DNA from 2 places in the Cellulomonas sp. plas2 genome. Region 2 is predicted to be linked to the other one. Evidence: predicted binding sites of a transcription regulator. Region 2 holds the regulator's gene; the other holds the start of a gene.

Region 1 (7,898 bases), 670 kb from region 2:
TGCTTGACCGCGTTCGTCACGTAGACGTCGCCGCGCGGGATGCCGGCGCTCACCAGGGCGTCGGATAGCACCCGCCCGGCCGGGCCGACGAAGGGCTCGCCCTCGCGGTCCTCCCGGTCGCCCGGCTGCTCGCCGACGAGGACGAGGCGTGCGTCGGACGGCCCGGCCGAGAAGACGACCTGGGTCGCCGGCTCCCACAGCTCGCAGCCGCGGCAGGCGGGTGCGGCCGCCCGCAGGTCGTCGACGTCGGCCGCGGGCGGCACCCACTCCTGCGCACCCGGCCGCTGGACCCGTCCCGTCGTCGCCATGCCCCCAGGCTCCGGCCGGCCCGGACGGCCCGCACGCGGGGCCGCCCGGACCGGGCTGCGGTACGCCTCAGCCGGTGGTCGCCGGGGTGACGGCCTCGACCGTCAGGCCGCCGGACAAATCCGCGCGGTCGACGCGGACCGTGTCGCCGTCGTGCACCTCGCCCGCCAGCAGCCGGCGCGCGAGCTGGTCCCCCACCTGCTTCTGCACGAGCCGGCGCAGCGGCCGCGCACCGTAAGCCGGGTCGTAGCCCTCGAGGGCCAGCCACTCGCGCGCCGCCGGCGTCACGTCGAGCGTGAGCCGCCGGTCCGCGAGGCGGCGGGCCAGGGACGCGACCTGCAGGTCGACGATCGACCCGATCTCGTCCAGCGACAGCGGGTCGAAGAGGACGACCTCGTCGAGCCGGTTGAGGAACTCGGGCTTGAACGCCGCACGCACGGCCGTCATGACGGCCTCGCGCTTGGCCTCCTCGCTCGTCGTCGGGTCGACGAGGAACGCCGACCCGAGGTTGGACGTGAGGATGAGGATGGCGTTGCGGAAGTCGACCGTCCGCCCCTGCCCGTCCGTGAGCCGCCCGTCGTCGAGCACCTGCAGGAGGATGTCGAAGACCTCGGGGTGGGCCTTCTCGACCTCGTCGAGCAGCACGACGGAGTACGGACGCCGCCGGACCGCCTCCGTGAGCTGGCCGCCCTCCTCGTAGCCGACGTACCCGGGAGGCGCCCCGACGAGGCGGGCCGTCGAGTGCTTCTCCGCGTACTCCGACATGTCGATGCGGACCATGGCGCGCTCGTCGTCGAAGAGGAAGTCCGCCAGGGACTTGGCCAGCTCCGTCTTGCCGACACCCGTGGGGCCGAGGAAGAGGAACGAGCCCGTGGGACGGTCGGGGTCGGAGATGCCGGCCCGGGCACGGCGGACCGCGTCGGACACCGCCGCGACGGCCGCCCGCTGCCCGATGAGCCGGCGGCCCAGCTCCTCCTCCATGCGCAGCAGCTTGGCCGTCTCCCCCTCGAGCAGGCGCCCGGCGGGGATGCCGGTCCACATCGCGACGACCTCCGCGACCTCGTCCGGGCCGACCTTCTCGGCGATCATCGGCGCCTCGCCCGCGGGGGCGGCGGCGCCGGTCTCGGCCTCCCGGCGCTCGGCCTCGTCGATCTGGCGCTCCACGTCGGGGATCTCGCCGTACATGATCCGGCCCGCCGCGGCGAGGTCGCCCTCGCGCTGGGCACGCTCGGCGTCGGCGCGCAGGGCGTCGAGCCGCACGCGCAGGTCGCCGACGAGGTTGTGGCCCGCCTTCTCGCGCTCCCACCGGGCCGTCAGCCCGGCCAGCTCCTCGCGGCGGTCCGCCAGGTCGGCGCGCAGCCGCTCGAGGCGGTCGGCGGAGGCGGGGTCGTCGGCCTCGGAGAGCACGACCTCCTCCATCTCCAGCCGGGTCACGGCGCGCTGCAGCTCGTCGATCTCGACCGGCGACGAGTCCAGCTCCATGCGCAGGCGGGACGCGGCCTCGTCGACGAGGTCGATGGCCTTGTCAGGCAGCTGCCGGCCGGTGATGTACCGGTCCGACAGGGCCGCGGCGGCCACGAGCGCGGAGTCGGCGATCGTCACCTTGTGGTGCGCCTCGTACCGCTCCTTGAGGCCGCGCAGGATCGCGACGGTGTCCTCGACGGACGGCTCGCCGACGAAGACCTGCTGGAACCGCCGCTCGAGGGCCGGGTCCTTCTCGATGCGCTCGCGGTACTCGTCGAGCGTCGTGGCGCCGACGAGGCGCAGCTCGCCGCGGGCCAGCATGGGCTTGAGCATGTTGCCCGCGTCCATCGAGCCCTCGGAGCCCGCGCCCGCGCCGACGACCGTGTGCAGCTCGTCGATGAACGTGACGACCTCGCCCTCGGAGGACGTGATCTCCGACAGGACGGCCTTGAGGCGCTCCTCGAACTCGCCGCGGTACTTCGCGCCGGCGACCATCGCGGCCAGGTCGAGGGAGACGAGGCGCTTGCCGCGCAGGGACTCCGGGACGTCGCCCGCGACCATGCGCTGGGCCAGGCCCTCGACGACGGCGGTCTTGCCGACGCCGGGCTCGCCGATGAGGACCGGGTTGTTCTTCGTCCGGCGCGAGAGCACCTGCACGACGCGGCGGATCTCCGCGTCGCGGCCGATGACCGGGTCGAGCCGGCCGTCGCGGGCGCGCTGGGTGAGGTCGACGCCGTACTGCTCGAGCGCCTTGAACGTGCCCTCGGGGTTCGGGCTCGTGACGCGGCCGGTGCCGCGCACCGACGGCAGCGCGGCCGCGAGCGCCTCCCGCGTGGCGCCCTGGGCGCGCAGCGCGTCGGCGACGCCGCTCTGGCCGGCGGCCAGGCCGAGGAGCAGGTGCTCCGTGGACACGTAGTCGTCGCCGAGCGTCCGCGCCTCGGCCGACGCCGCCTCGATCGCCGCGGACAGCGTGCGGCTCGGGGTCGGCCGGGCCACCGCGTCGCCGGAGGCGTGCGGCAGGTTGACGAGGGTCGCGCGCACGGCGCGGCCGAGGGCCTGCCGGTCGGCGCCGACGGCATCGAGCAGCGCGAGCGCGACCCCGCCCTCCTGCGCGAGCAGGGCGTTGGCGAGGTGCGCGGGCTCGAGCTGCGGGTTGCCCGCGGCCGACGCCTGGGAGATGGCGTCGCCGAGGGCCTCCTGGGACTTGGTAGTGTATTTGACGTCCACGGGACGGACCTCCGGTCGGTGTGCTGGTCGGGATGCTGTCGATCGCAACCCGAGCAGAGTTGAGTGTATTCCGCTCAACCCCGTGCGCACCCGGTCCGGAGGCCCGTCCGTGGCTCCTGTCAGGTCAGCCGGAACAGGGCCGAGAGGCTCGACCCGTCACGCGTGCCGACGGTGACCTCCAGGCACTGGCCCGCCTGGGCCGGCGTCTTCCAGTTGTAGACGAACCGCCCGGCGGTGGCGTCGTACCGCAGGGACGTCCCGCCCGCGGCCGTCGTCTCCACGGCGTCCTCGGCGGAGCCGCTCGTGCAGCCGACGCGCGTCGCCGTCACATCCCGGTCACGTCCGGCGCGGCGGACCCACGCTCGACCGCACCGTCGACGACGACCCCACGAGCAGCGACGACGGCGGCGAGCCGGCCATCGCGGACACCATCTGCTCCAGGCACACGCGACCGAGCGCGACGAAGTCCGGCGTCACCGTGGTCAGCGGCGGGAAGAAGTGCGCCGCGCCCTCGACGTCGTCGAAGCCGACGACGGAGACGTCCTGCGGCACCTTGACGCCCGCCTCGGCGAAGGCGTGCAGCACCCCGAGGGCGAGCTGGTCGTTGGCGGCGAAGACGGCCGTCGGCAGCCGGTCGGCCGGGTCGTCGGAGGCGCGGGAGCGGGCCAACAGGTCCTTCGCCAGCCGGAACCCGGTCGACGCGGTCCAGTCTCCCACCAGCGGCTCCCGCGGCTGCAGTCCCGCCTGCAGCATCGCGTCGCGCCAGCCGCGCGTGCGGGACCGGGCGTCGAGCCACACCGACGGCCCGGCGACGTGCACGACGTCCCGGTGCCCGAGCTCGAGCAGGTGGCGCGTCGCCAGGCGGGCGCCGGCGTACTGGTTCACGGCCACCGTGTGCACGTCGCCGTCCAGCTCCGAGGGCCCCACCATGACCACCGGGACCCGGCTGCGGTAGCCCTGGACCGCGCGCACGGCCTCGTCGTGCGAGGCGATGACGACCACGCCGTCGACGCCCTGGTCCAGGTAGTGCTCGAGGGAGCCGCGCACGGTCGCGACGTCCCACCGCGTGGCCGTGGCGACCGACACGTACAGCCCCTGGTTGCGGGCCGCGTTCTCCAGCGCGATGAGGGTCATCGTCGGGCCGTAGAGGGGTGAGTCCTCCGTGATGACGCCGATGGCGCCCGTCCGGCGGGTCACCAGGGCGCGCGCGGCGGTGTTGCGGCGGTAGCCGAGCTCCTCGATGGCCTCCTGGACGCGACGGCGCGTCTCGGGCCGGACGTTCGGGTGCTCGTTGAGCACGCGCGACACCGTCTGGTGGGAGACGCCGGCAGCCTGCGCGACGTCGCTCATCGCCGGCGGCCGGTCCGTGCTGCGGTCCGTGCTGCGATTGGTGCTGCGGTCCGGCGCCCGGCCCTGACGTGGTGCGGCGGTGCTCGACGGGGCCGCGACGTCGTCGGCCACGCCCCCCGTCGGGTGTCGTGTCACACTCGGTTCTCTCCTCGGAAGCCCCTGCCCCGGCGCCCCCGAGGGAACCACGGCGTTGTGAACGCTAACAGGTACCGCGCTCCGGAGGAAGGGTGGCAGCATCCGGGCATGAGCGGGACGCAGAGGACGGCAGGGTTGCCGACGGGCGGGGCCACGGAGGTCGCCGACGAGCATCCGGTCGAGGACGTGCTGGGGCAGCAGTGGGTGGCGCGCACCCTGGCCCTGCGGCCCGACGCCCTCGCCCGGCGCGGCGCGCCGGCGCCCGTGGCCACCCTCGTCTCCCCCGCCGGGTCCGACGAGCACCCCCGCGCGGTGGCCGTGCTGTACGTGCACGGGTTCACCGACTACTTCTTCCACGCCCACGTCGGCGCGTTCCTCGGCGAGCACGGCTACGACCTGCACGCCCTCGACCTGCGCGACCACGGTCGCTCCATCCGCCCGGGCCGCCCGCCGACCACGACGTCGGGCCTGGGCGCGCACGCGGAGGAGATCGACCTCGCGGTGCGCCGCCTGCGCCGCCGCTACGCCTCGGTGGTGCTGCTCGGGCACTCGACCGGGGGGCTGGTGACCGCGCTGTGGGCGGACGCCCGGCGCGGGCTCGGGCTCGTCGACGGCCTCGTGCTCAACAGCCCCTGGCTCGACCTGCGGGGCGGGTGGCTGACGAAGCACGCCGTGGGGCCGCTCGCCTCCGCGATCGGGCGGGTGGCGCCGGACGCCGTCGTGTCCCACCTCGGGCCCCACTACGCGCGGGCGCTGCACGCGGAGGGCGGCGGGGAGTGGACCTTCGAGCAGGCCTGGAAGCCGTTCGCCGGGTTCCCCGTGCACGCCGGGTTCGTCCGGGCCGTGCGCGACGGGCAGCGGCGGGTGGCCCGGGGGCTGGACGTCGACGTACCCGTGCTGGTCCTCACCTCCGACGCGGCGGGCCGTGGCGACCGGTGGCACGAGGGGCTGCTGAGCGCCGACTGCGTGCTCGACCCCGCCGACATGCGCGCGCGGGCTCCCCGGCTCGGGCGGGACGTCCGCCTCGTCGAGGTGCCCGGTGGCGCGCACGACCTCGCGCTGTCAGCGGTCCCGGCCCGCGACGTCTACCTCGCCGAGGTCCTCGCGTTCCTGAGGACGCACGCGCCGGCGCACCCCTCGTCGGGCACGGGCCCCTCGACGCCGGCCCACCGCTGACGGGAGGATCGCGTCGTCCCGCACGGGCACCGTCCCGCGGGACCGCAGCCGATCCCACGCCGTCTTCGTGCCCCTGTCCGTGGCGCGCTACCGCCGCACGCCGCGGTAGGGCGGAGGTCCGAGGGGTCGGTCAGGACGTCCAGCGCAGGAGGTGCTCGGCCATCGTCCGGTTCGAGCGGACGGCCGTCGGCAGTCCCGCGACGTTGAGGTGGCCGTGCGGGGCGCCGTGCTCGACGACGACGGCGACCTCGCCGCCCGCGTCCGCGATCTCGTCGGCGACGAGCTCCCCCGAGGGGCGCAGGTCGTCCAGCTCGCTGAGCAGCACCAACGTCGGCGGGAGCCGGTCGAGCCGCCCGAGCGCGGGCGTCGCGTAGGGCTCGTCGGGCGCGTGCGGCCCCAGGTAGGCGGCGTTCATCGCCCGGCAGCCCTCGCGCGTGAAGCGCAGCGGGTCGGGCAGGCGCGCCAGCCGCTCCGCGAGGTCCGGGGTGGCGGCCGGCAGCTCGTGGTGCAGCCACGGGTAGGCGAGCAGCAGGGCCGCCGGGACCGACCCGCGCTCGTCGCGCAGCCGCTGGGCGACGCCGAGGGCGAGGTTGCCCCCGGCGCTGGCACCGCCGAGCGCCCACGGCAGCGACGCGCCCGGCCCGTCCTCCCCGACCGCCCACGCCCAGGCGGCCCGCACGTCGTCGTGCGGCACGGGGAAGTGCACGTCCGCGGTGACGAGCCGGTAGTCCACGGACACCACGACGGCGCCGGCCGCCGCGCCCACCTCGCGGGCCACGACGTCGCCCTCCGGCCAGTCGAGCGTGCCGGCCCCGAACCCACCGCCGTGCAGCCAGACGAGCCCGCGGGTGGCGGGCCCGCCGCCCGCCTGGCGGTAGACGCGCACGGGCACGTCGCCGTGCGGCCCCGGCACGCGCAGGTCCTGCACGTCCGCGGCCGGCGGTCGGTAGCCCTCGACGGGCGCGTGGTAGGCCTCGAGGCGCGCCAGCTCGTCGACCGTGTGGCTCACGGGACCGCGCCCGCCGATCCCCGTGAGCAGCGGCAGCCGCTCCGCGAGGACGGGGTCGACGACCAGGCCGGCGCCGGGACCCTCGCGCACCGCGACGAGGTCGCCCACCGTCGGCCGCTCGCCCTGCCCGTCCGCTGCCGTCACGCGCACCTCCTCGTCGCCCGTCGGCACGCGCCGACCGGTCGCAGCATGCCAGCGGATGCGCCGGGCCGCGCACCTCGTGATGCTGGGCGCATGCCGATGAAGCGCTACGAGGGTGGTCCGCTGCACGACGAGCAGGCCGACGTGCCGGACGGCCACGTCGGCGAGCCGGCGCCGACGCCGGTCCCGGTCACCGGCGGGCGGTACCTCTACGGCCCGGGCCACGAGCTGTCGGACCGCGGCGACGTCGAGCAGATCCTGCTGTGGGAGGCCGCGGGGACGACGCTCGACCTCGGGCTCCACAGCTCGACCGGGGAGGGCCCGGGCGCCAACTGACGGCGGCTCGCCCCCCCGCGGGACCCGGCGAGGAGGCCGTCGTCAGCCTCGTGCAGGGTGACGACCCCGCGACGGCGACGACCGGCTGGCAGGAGCCGGCGCCTAGCGGGACGACGGCGGTCCCGTGCTCGCGCGCACGACGAGCTGCGTGGGGATCATGACGGGCTCGAGGTCCGGTGGCTCCGACGTCCGCATCTGCCGCAGCAGGAGCGCGACGAGCTCGCGGCCGCTGCGGTGGAAGTCCTGCGCGACCGTGGTCAGCGGCGGCGAGGAGTACTCGGCCAGGGCGATCCCGTCGAAACCGACGACGGACACGTCCTGCGGCACGCGCCGGCCGCGCTCGTGCAGCGCGCGCAGCACGCCGAACGCGGTCTCGTCGTTGGCGCAGAACACCGCCGTGACCTCCGGGTCGTCAGCCATCTCGAGGCCGGCCGCGTAGCCCGAGCGGGGCGTCCAGTCGCCGGGGTACGGGCGCGGCGCACGCACGCCCTCCTCCTCGAGCCGGCGCCGCCAGGCCGCGGCGCGGACCATCGCCGGCTCGGAGCTGGCCGGGCCGGAGACGTGGTGGACGGTCCGGTGGCCGAGCGCCAGCAGGTGCCCGACCGCGTCCCGGGTGCCCTGCACCTGGTCGGCGGCCACGGCCGGGTAGTGCCCGACGAGCCGGGAGTAGGAGGCGACGACCGGCAGCCCGGGCGGCAGCGCGAGCGTCTCCGGCGTGTCGTGCTCGGCGCGGATGATGACGAGGCCGTCGATC
Region 2 (7,898 bases):
TGCTGCGTCGCCTCGGCGTACGTGTCGATGATCTTCTCGTAGCCGATCTCGTACGCGTCCTGGTAGTACTCCAGGTTGTCGTTCGTCATGAAGGGCGCCGGGTAGTAGACCCGGCCGATCTTGCCCTCCTTGCGGATCTCGATCTTGCTCGCGATCGGGTGGATCGAGCTCGTCGAGTGGTTGATGTACGAGATGGAGCCCGTCGGCGGGACGGCCTGCAGGTTCTGGTTGTAGATGCCGTGCAGGCGCACGGACTCGGCCAGCGCGGCCCAGTCCTGCTGCGTCGGGACGACCACGCCCGCCTCGTCGAACAGCCGACGGACGCGCTCGGTGCGGGGCTCCCACGCCTTCTCGACGTACTTGCGGAAGTACTCCCCCGACGCGTACGTCGAGTCCTCGAAGCCGTCGAACGCCCGCCCGCGCTCCTGCGCCAGCAGGTTCGAGGCGCGGATCGCGTGGTACGCGACCGTCATGAAGTAGATGTTGGTGAAGTCCAGGCCCTCGTCGGACCCGTAGAAGATCCGCTCGCGCGCCAGGTAGCCGTGCAGGTTCATCTGGCCGAGGCCGATGGCGTGGCCGCCGGCGTTGGCCTTCTTCACCGAGGGCACCGACTCGATGCTTGTCTGGTCCGACACCGCCGTCAGGGCGCGGATGGCCGTCTCGACCGTGCGGCCGAGGTCCGGGGAGTCCATGGACAGCGCGATGTTCATCGAGCCGAGGTTGCAGGAGATGTCCCGGCCCACCGTGTCGTAGGACAGGTCCTCGTTGAAGGTCGACGGCGTGGAGACCTGGAGGATCTCCGAGCAGAGGTTCGAGTGCGTGATCTTGCCCTTGATGGGGTTGGCACGGTTGACCGTGTCCTCGAACATCACGTACGGGTACCCGGACTCGAACTGCAACTCCGCGAGCGTCTGGAAGAACTCGCGCGCGTTGATCTTGGTCTTGCGGATCCGCGGGTCGTCGACCATCTCGTGGTAGGTCTCCGACACGTTCACGTCCGCGAACGGCTTGCCGTACACGCGCTTCACGTCGTACGGGGAGAACAGGTACATCGGCTCGTTCTTGCGGGCCAGCTCGAACGTGATGTCCGGGATGACGACGCCGAGCGAGAGCGTCTTGATGCGGATCTTCTCGTCCGCGTTCTCGCGCTTCGTGTCGAGGAAGCGGTAGATGTCCGGGTGGTGCGCGTGCAGGTACACCGCACCGGCACCTTGGCGGGCGCCGAGCTGGTTGGCGTAGGAGAAGGAGTCCTCGAGCAGCTTCATCACGGGGATGACGCCGCTGGACTGGTTCTCGATGTGCTTGATGGGCGCGCCGTGCTCGCGGATGTTCGACAGCAGCAGGGCGACGCCTCCGCCGCGCTTGGACAGCTGCAGGGCGGAGTTGATGCCGCGCGCGATGGACTCCATGTTGTCCTCGATGCGCAGCAGGAAGCAGGACACGGGCTCGCCGCGCTGCGCCTTGCCGAGGTTGAGGAACGTCGGCGTGGCGGGCTGGAAGCGACCCGAGACGATCTCGTCGACGAGGCGGCGCGCGAACTCCTGGTCGCCCTCGGCCAGCGCGAGCGCCACCATCGTCACGCGGTCCTCGAACCGCTCGAGGTACCGCTTGCCGTCGAACGTCTTGAGCGTGTACGAGGTGTAGTACTTGAACGCGCCGAGGAACGTCTGGAACCGGAACTTCTTGGAGTACGCGTACTGGAACAGCTCGCGCAGGAACGCCCGGTCGTACTGCTCCAGCACCGCCGGGTCGTAGTACTTGTTCTCGACGAGGTAGTCGAGCTTCTCGTCGAGGTCGTGGAAGAAGACCGTGTTCTGGTTGACGTGCTGCAGGAAGTACTGGCGTGCCGCCTCGCGGTCCTTGTCGAACTGGATCTCGCCGGACGGCCCGTACAGGTTCAGCATCGCGTTGAGGGCGTGGTAGTCCAGGCCCGCCGTCGGCGTCTCGATCACGCCGGGGTCAGTGATGACCGTTGCCACAATCGTCCCAATCCGTCACGGACGCGGGTGACGTCCTCGCTGGTTCCCATGAGCTCGAACGCGTACAGGTAGGGCACGCCGCACTTGGCGGCCACGATGTCCCCGGCGATCCCGTACGCCGCTCCGAAGTTGGTGTTGCCAGCCGCGATCACCCCGCGGATGAGCGACCGGTTGTGCGGGTCGTTGAGGAACGCCACGACCTGGCGCGGCACCGCCCCGCCCTCGTTGCCCCCGCCGTACGTGGGCACGACGAGGACGTAGGGCTCCTCCACCTGCAGGGGCGGGTCGGTCCGGCGCAGCGGGATCCGGTGCGCCGGCAGGCCCAGCTTCTCGACGAAGCGGTGCGTGTTCTCGGACGCGGAGGAGAAGTACACGAGGGCGGCCACGACGCACCCCTCCCCGCGGTCCGGTCCGGTCGGAGCCGCCGTCAGGCGACGGCGGTGGCCAGGCGCTCGGCCAGCGCCTTGATGCGGTCGGGGCGGTAGCCCGACCAGTGGTCGCCGTCGACGACGACGACGGGCGCCTGGAGGTGCCCGAGCGACATGACGTAGTCACGCGCGTCGGCGTCCTCGCTGATGTCCACCACGGTGTACTCCGCGTCCAGCTTGTCCAGCGCGCGGTACGTCGCCGTGCACTGCACGCAGGACGGCTTGCTGTAGACCGTGATCGTCATCGTCGCTCCCATGACTGGTGTGCCGCTGCCGCGTGCGTGGTGGTGTCCCGAGGGGGCCGGACGGGGTCCGACCGGGGCTGGACGGGACCGGCGGGCGTCCGCCGAACTCGTCGAGTCGACACTACACCTAGTGGTGCTATCCGCAAGCAGCCACTAGGTCTGGTGTTACACGGATGTGCTTCGCGGTCACGAGGCCCGCCGCCGGCAGCGTAGACCTGTGCACCGACACGGCCCCTCACCTGGGCTCCCACGAGGCGGCCCACCGCCCGTCCACAGACGCCGGGGACGCCGTCGACAGCGCCGTGCGCGGCGTCAACATCGGCCGCGCGAGCCGTCCCCGGACCCGCACCCGACGTCCACAGCCGGAGGGCCGTCGGCCCCGTACGACGAACAGGGCTGTCCACACCTCTGTGGACAGCCCTGTTGACGACCGGCGACGACGTCGGCGCGAGAGGGTCTCAGCGGTCGCGCGCACCCGGGCGCCACAGCACGAGGGCGCCCTCCTCGGACCGGCCGACCGACAGGTCCGTCGCGGACCTCGTCCGCCGTGACCCCCGCCGCACCGCGACGACGTCACCCGTCGGGTGCGCGGTGAACACGCGCCGCCCGGGCTCGGTCAGGCCCCGCAGGAAGTCGACCTGCGCCTGCAGCCGCTCGACCTCACCCTGCAGCGCCAGGATGCGCTTGATGCCCGCGAGGTTGATGCCCTCCTCCTGGGAGAGCCGCTGCACCTCGCGCAGCGTGGCGATGTCCCGCAGCGAGTACCGCCGGCCGCGCCCGCGCGTGCGGCCGGGCTGCACGAGGCCGAGCCGGTCGTACTGACGCAGCGTCTGCGGGTGCATGCCGGCCAGCTCGGCCGCGACCGAGATGACGAAGACCCGCGCGTTCTCGTCCACGTGCCGTCCTCCCTCCGTCGCCCTCACCGCTCACGTCGTGCGGCGCGTCGGCTCAGGTGCGCGCCTGCGCCCGCAGGTCGGCTCGCGGGTCCTCCCCCGCCGTCGCCTCCGCGAACGCCTCCACGGCGTCGCGCGCCGCGCCCGACAGCCGCTGCGGCACGACGACCTGCACCTGCACGAGCAGGTCGCCCGTGCCCTGCGCGGTCGTGATGCCCCTGCCCTTGACCCGCAGCGTCCGGCCCGAGGGCGTGCCCTCGGGGACCTTCACCCGGACGGTCCCGCCGTCCAGCGTCGGCACCTCGACCTGGGCGCCGAGGGCGGCCTCGTCGAAGGACACCGGCACGGTCACGCGCACGTTCGTCCCGTCGAGGGCGAAGACCGGGTGCGCGCCGACCTTCACCGTGATGACGAGGTCGCCGGGCGGGCCGCCGTTCTCGCCCGGGCGGCCCTTGCCGCGCAGGCGGATCTTCTGGCCGTCGCGGACACCGGCCGGCACGCGGGCCGTGATCGTCCGCCCCTCGACGGTCAGCGTGACCGGCGCACCTTCGGCCGCCGCACGGAAGGGCAGCGTCGTCGTGGCCGCCAGGTCCTGGCCCTGCTGGGGCCCGCGCGCGCCGAAGCCCGCACCGCCCCCGCCGAACAGCCCGCCCAGCAGGTCCTCGAACCCGCCGGCGCCGCCCGCGTTCGTCGAGTAGCGCACCCGCCCGCCGCCGGGGCCGGGACCGCCCGCGCCGAACATGCCGCCGAAGACGTCCTCGAAGCCGGCGCTCCCGCCGGCACCCGGACGCCCGCCGGCGGTGAACCGCGGGCCGCCCGCCATGGCGCGCAGGCCGTCGTACTGCCGGCGCTGCTCGGGGTCGGACAGGACCGCGTAGGCCTCGCCGATGTCCTTGAACCGCGCCTCCGCCTGCGCGTCCCCGGGGTTCTGGTCGGGGTGCAGCTGGCGGGCCATCTTGCGGTACGCCTTCTTGATGGCGGCCGCGTCGGCGTCCTTGGGGACGCCGAGCGCGGCGTAGAAGTCCTTCTCGAGCCAGTCCTGGCCGGTCACGACGCCTCCTCCCGGTGCGCGTGGCGCCCCCGCGGCGCCGGGACGCCGCGGGGGCTGCCGCCCGGGGTGCGGGCGGCGGTGGATCGGTGGTCGGGCACCCGGGGCGTCAGGCCTCGGGGTCGGCCACGGCCACCCTGGCCGCGCGCAGGATGCGCTCGGCCGTGCGGTAGCCGGGCTGGAGCACCATCTGGACGGTGGGCTCGGTGACCTCCGTCGAGTGCTGGTGCATGAGCGCCTCGTGCACGGCGGGGTCGAAGACCTCCCCGACGGCGCCGTAGCGCTCGACGCCGAACCGTCCGAGCGTGGACTCGAGCTTCTCCGCGATGGAGGCGAACGGCCCCGACAGGTCGCCGTGCTGGCGGGCCAGCTCGACGTCGTCGAGCACGGGGACCAGGGCCTCGGCGACCGCCGCGACGCCACGGCCGTGGGCCGCCGACGCCTCGGTCCGCGAGCGCTTCACGAACGAGGAGTACTGCTGCTCGAGGTTGTACAGGTCGGCCTTGGCCCGGGCCAGCTCCTCGGTCAGGCGCTGGACCTGCTCGCTCTCGCGCCCCAGCTCCTCCTCGGCGCCGGAGGCGATGGCCTCGGCGTCGGCGAGGACCTGCTCCTCGGGCGTGCGGACCTCGTACGTCTCGGGGTCGATGCGTCGCTTGTCGGTGAAGCGCGGCGTCTCGTCCTCGCCGCGGCCCTCGGGCCGGCCGCCCTGGGGGCGGCCGGCGTCCTCGGACGTCACTTCTTCTCGCTCTCGTCGTCGACGATCTCGGCGTCGACGACGTCGTCGTCGGCCGCCTGGCCGCCGGCGGAGGCCGTCGGCTGCTCGCCCGTCGTCGGCGCCTCGGACTGGCCCGAGGCGTAGAGCGCCTCGCCGATGCGCTGGCTCACCGTGAGGAGCGCGGAGTGCTTGGCCTTGACGGCCTCGGCGTCCGTGCCCTCGAGGGCGGTGCGGAGCTCGGCGACCGCGGCGCGCACCTCGGTCGTGACGTCCTCCGGGAGCTTCTCCGCGTTGTCCGTGAGCAGCTTCTCCGTGGAGTAGACGAGCTGCTCAGCCGAGTTGCGCGTCTCGGCCTCCTCGCGGCGCTTCTTGTCCTCGGCGGCGTGCTCCTCGGCCTCGCGGACCATGCGCTCGATGTCGTCCTTCGGCAGCGACGAGCCGCCGGTGATCGTCATCGACTGCTCCTTGCCCGTGCCGCGGTCCTTGGCGGACACGTGCACGATGCCGTTCGCGTCGATGTCGAAGGTGACCTCGATCTGCGGCACGCCACGCGGCGCCGGCGCGATGCCGGTCAGCTCGAACGTGCCCAGCGGCTTGTTGTCCCGCGCGAACTCGCGCTCGCCCTGGAACACCTGGATGAGGACGGACGGCTGGTTGTCCTCGGCCGTGGAGAAGATCTCGCTGCGCTTCGTCGGGATGGCCGTGTTGCGCTCGATGAGCTTGGTCATCACGCCGCCCTTGGTCTCGATGCCGAGGGACAGCGGGGTCACGTCGATGAGCAGGACGTCCTTACGGTCGCCCTTCATGACGCCGGCCTGCAGCGCGGCACCGACGGCCACGACCTCGTCCGGGTTGACGCCCTTGTTGGGCTCCTTGCCGCCCGTGAGCTCCTTGACGACCTCGGTCACCGCGGGCATCCGGGTGGAGCCGCCGACGAGCACGATGTGGTCGATGTCGCCGACAGAGATGCCGGCGTCACGGATGACGGACTGGAACGGCGCCTTCGTCCGGTCGAGCAGGTCCTGCGTCATCTGCTGGAACTGCGCGCGCGTGAGCTTGGAGTCCAGGTGGACCGGGCCGTTCTCGCCCATGCTCAGGTACTGCATGGAGATGTTGGTGCTCGTCGCGGACGAGAGCTCCTTCTTGGCCTGCTCCGCCGCCTCGCGCAGGCGCTGCAGGGCGATCTTGTCCTTGCTCAGGTCGACACCCGTGGTGTTCTTCACCTCGGTCACCAGGTGCTCGACGATCCGGTTGTCCCAGTCGTCGCCCCCGAGGTGGTTGTCGCCGGAGGTCGCGCGGACCTCGATCGTCGAGAACCCGTCGTCGTCCTTGCCCACCTCGAGCAGGGAGACGTCGAACGTGCCGCCACCGAGGTCGAAGACGAGGATGAGCTCGTCCTCCTTGCCGCGCTCGAGCCCGTAGGCGAGGGCGGCCGCGGTGGGCTCGTTGATGATGCGCAGGACGTTGAGGCCGGCGATGGTGCCGGCGTCCTTCGTCGCCTGGCGCTGGGCGTCGTTGAAGTACGCGGGGACCGTGATGACGGCCTCGGTCACCGGCTCGCCCAGGTACGCCTCGGCGTCGCGCTTGAGCTTGCCGAGGATGCGGGCGCTGATCTCCTGCGCGGTGTACTTCTTGTCGTCGACGGACTGCGACCAGTTCGTGCCGATGTGCCGCTTGACCGACGAGATCGTCCGGTCGACGTTGGTGACGGCCTGGCGCTTGGCGATCTCGCCGACGAGCACCTCGCCCGTCTTGGAGAACGCGACGACCGACGGGGTCGTGCGGGCGCCCTCGGCGTTGGCGATGACGGTCGGCTCGCCGCCCTCGAGGGTGGCGACGACCGAGTTGGTGGTGCCGAGGTCGATGCCGACTGCTCGTGCCATGTCTGTTCCTCTTCTTCCCTGTGGTGCCTGAGCCTGCCCGGGCCGAGGTCTTGAGCCCGCTGCGCTCAAGTCTGCTGACCGGTTGCGGATCGCGCAACCCGGCGTCACCGTTCTTGAGCCTGCCACGCTCAACCTCTGCCTCGTACGGCTCATTCCCGGAAGCGGGAACGGCGGACGGCGGCCGCAGCGCTCACCCCACGGGCTGTGCCCCCACGACGGCGAGCAGCTGCAGCCGTTCGTGGCTCTCGCTGCCCGGGACGGCGGTGTAGACGAGCAGGCGGTGCGACTGCTCGGGGTCCAGGAGCGTCTGGTACCGCAGCTCGAGCGGGCCGACCTGCGGGTGCACGAAGTGCTTGACGTCGTCGGGCCGGACCCCGACCTCGTGCCGCTCCCACAGGGTGCGCAGCTCCTCGCTGCGGGCCAGGGCCAGGTCCGCCAGCTGCGCCGCCCGTGAGCCGGGGCCGCGCAGCGTGACCAGCTGGCGCAGGTGGGAGGCGTAGAGCCGCGACAGCGACGCGTGGTCCTGGGGGCGGTACAACGACCGGGCGGCGGGGTCGGTGAACCACCGGTAGCCCAGGCTGCGGTCGGGTCCCGTGAACCGGGACTGGTCGCCGGTGAGGGCGACGCCGAGCGGCGTCTGGCGCAGCGTCTCGCCCAGCTCGGTGACGACCTCGGGGGGCGTGTCGACGAGCCGGTCGAGGATCCGC

What was found. Region 2 encodes HspR, which represses chaperone genes until heat shock. Its sites were predicted from a motif close to AAGTTGAGTCNNNNNGACTCAACTT; they were not measured.
Region 1: clpB (ATP-dependent chaperone ClpB) is a predicted target of HspR. The motif match lies at 3,054-3,078, and genes of this name have one in related genera.

What each region holds. Positions count from the first base shown of each region.
Region 1 is NZ_CM170155.1:444,693-452,590, reverse strand. It holds gene AC2TDM_RS01995 (UdgX family uracil-DNA binding protein) at 1-308, opposite strand, end outside; gene clpB (ATP-dependent chaperone ClpB) at 376-2,997, opposite strand; gene AC2TDM_RS01985 (PxKF domain-containing protein) at 3,117-3,326, opposite strand; gene AC2TDM_RS01980 (LacI family DNA-binding transcriptional regulator) at 3,334-4,458, opposite strand; gene AC2TDM_RS01975 (alpha/beta hydrolase) at 4,591-5,658, shown strand; gene AC2TDM_RS01970 (alpha/beta hydrolase fold domain-containing protein) at 5,789-6,811, opposite strand; gene AC2TDM_RS01965 (hypothetical protein) at 6,902-7,144, shown strand; gene AC2TDM_RS01960 (LacI family DNA-binding transcriptional regulator) at 7,247-7,898, opposite strand, start outside.
Region 2 is NZ_CM170155.1:3,608,259-3,616,156, forward strand. It holds gene nrdE (class 1b ribonucleoside-diphosphate reductase subunit alpha) at 1-1,952, opposite strand, end outside; gene nrdI (class Ib ribonucleoside-diphosphate reductase assembly flavoprotein NrdI) at 1,949-2,365, opposite strand; gene nrdH (glutaredoxin-like protein NrdH) at 2,407-2,652, opposite strand; gene AC2TDM_RS16045 (heat shock protein transcriptional repressor HspR) at 3,111-3,548, opposite strand; gene AC2TDM_RS16050 (DnaJ C-terminal domain-containing protein) at 3,601-4,596, opposite strand; gene AC2TDM_RS16055 (nucleotide exchange factor GrpE) at 4,703-5,329, opposite strand; gene dnaK (molecular chaperone DnaK) at 5,326-7,191, opposite strand; gene AC2TDM_RS16065 (helix-turn-helix transcriptional regulator) at 7,382-7,898, opposite strand, start outside.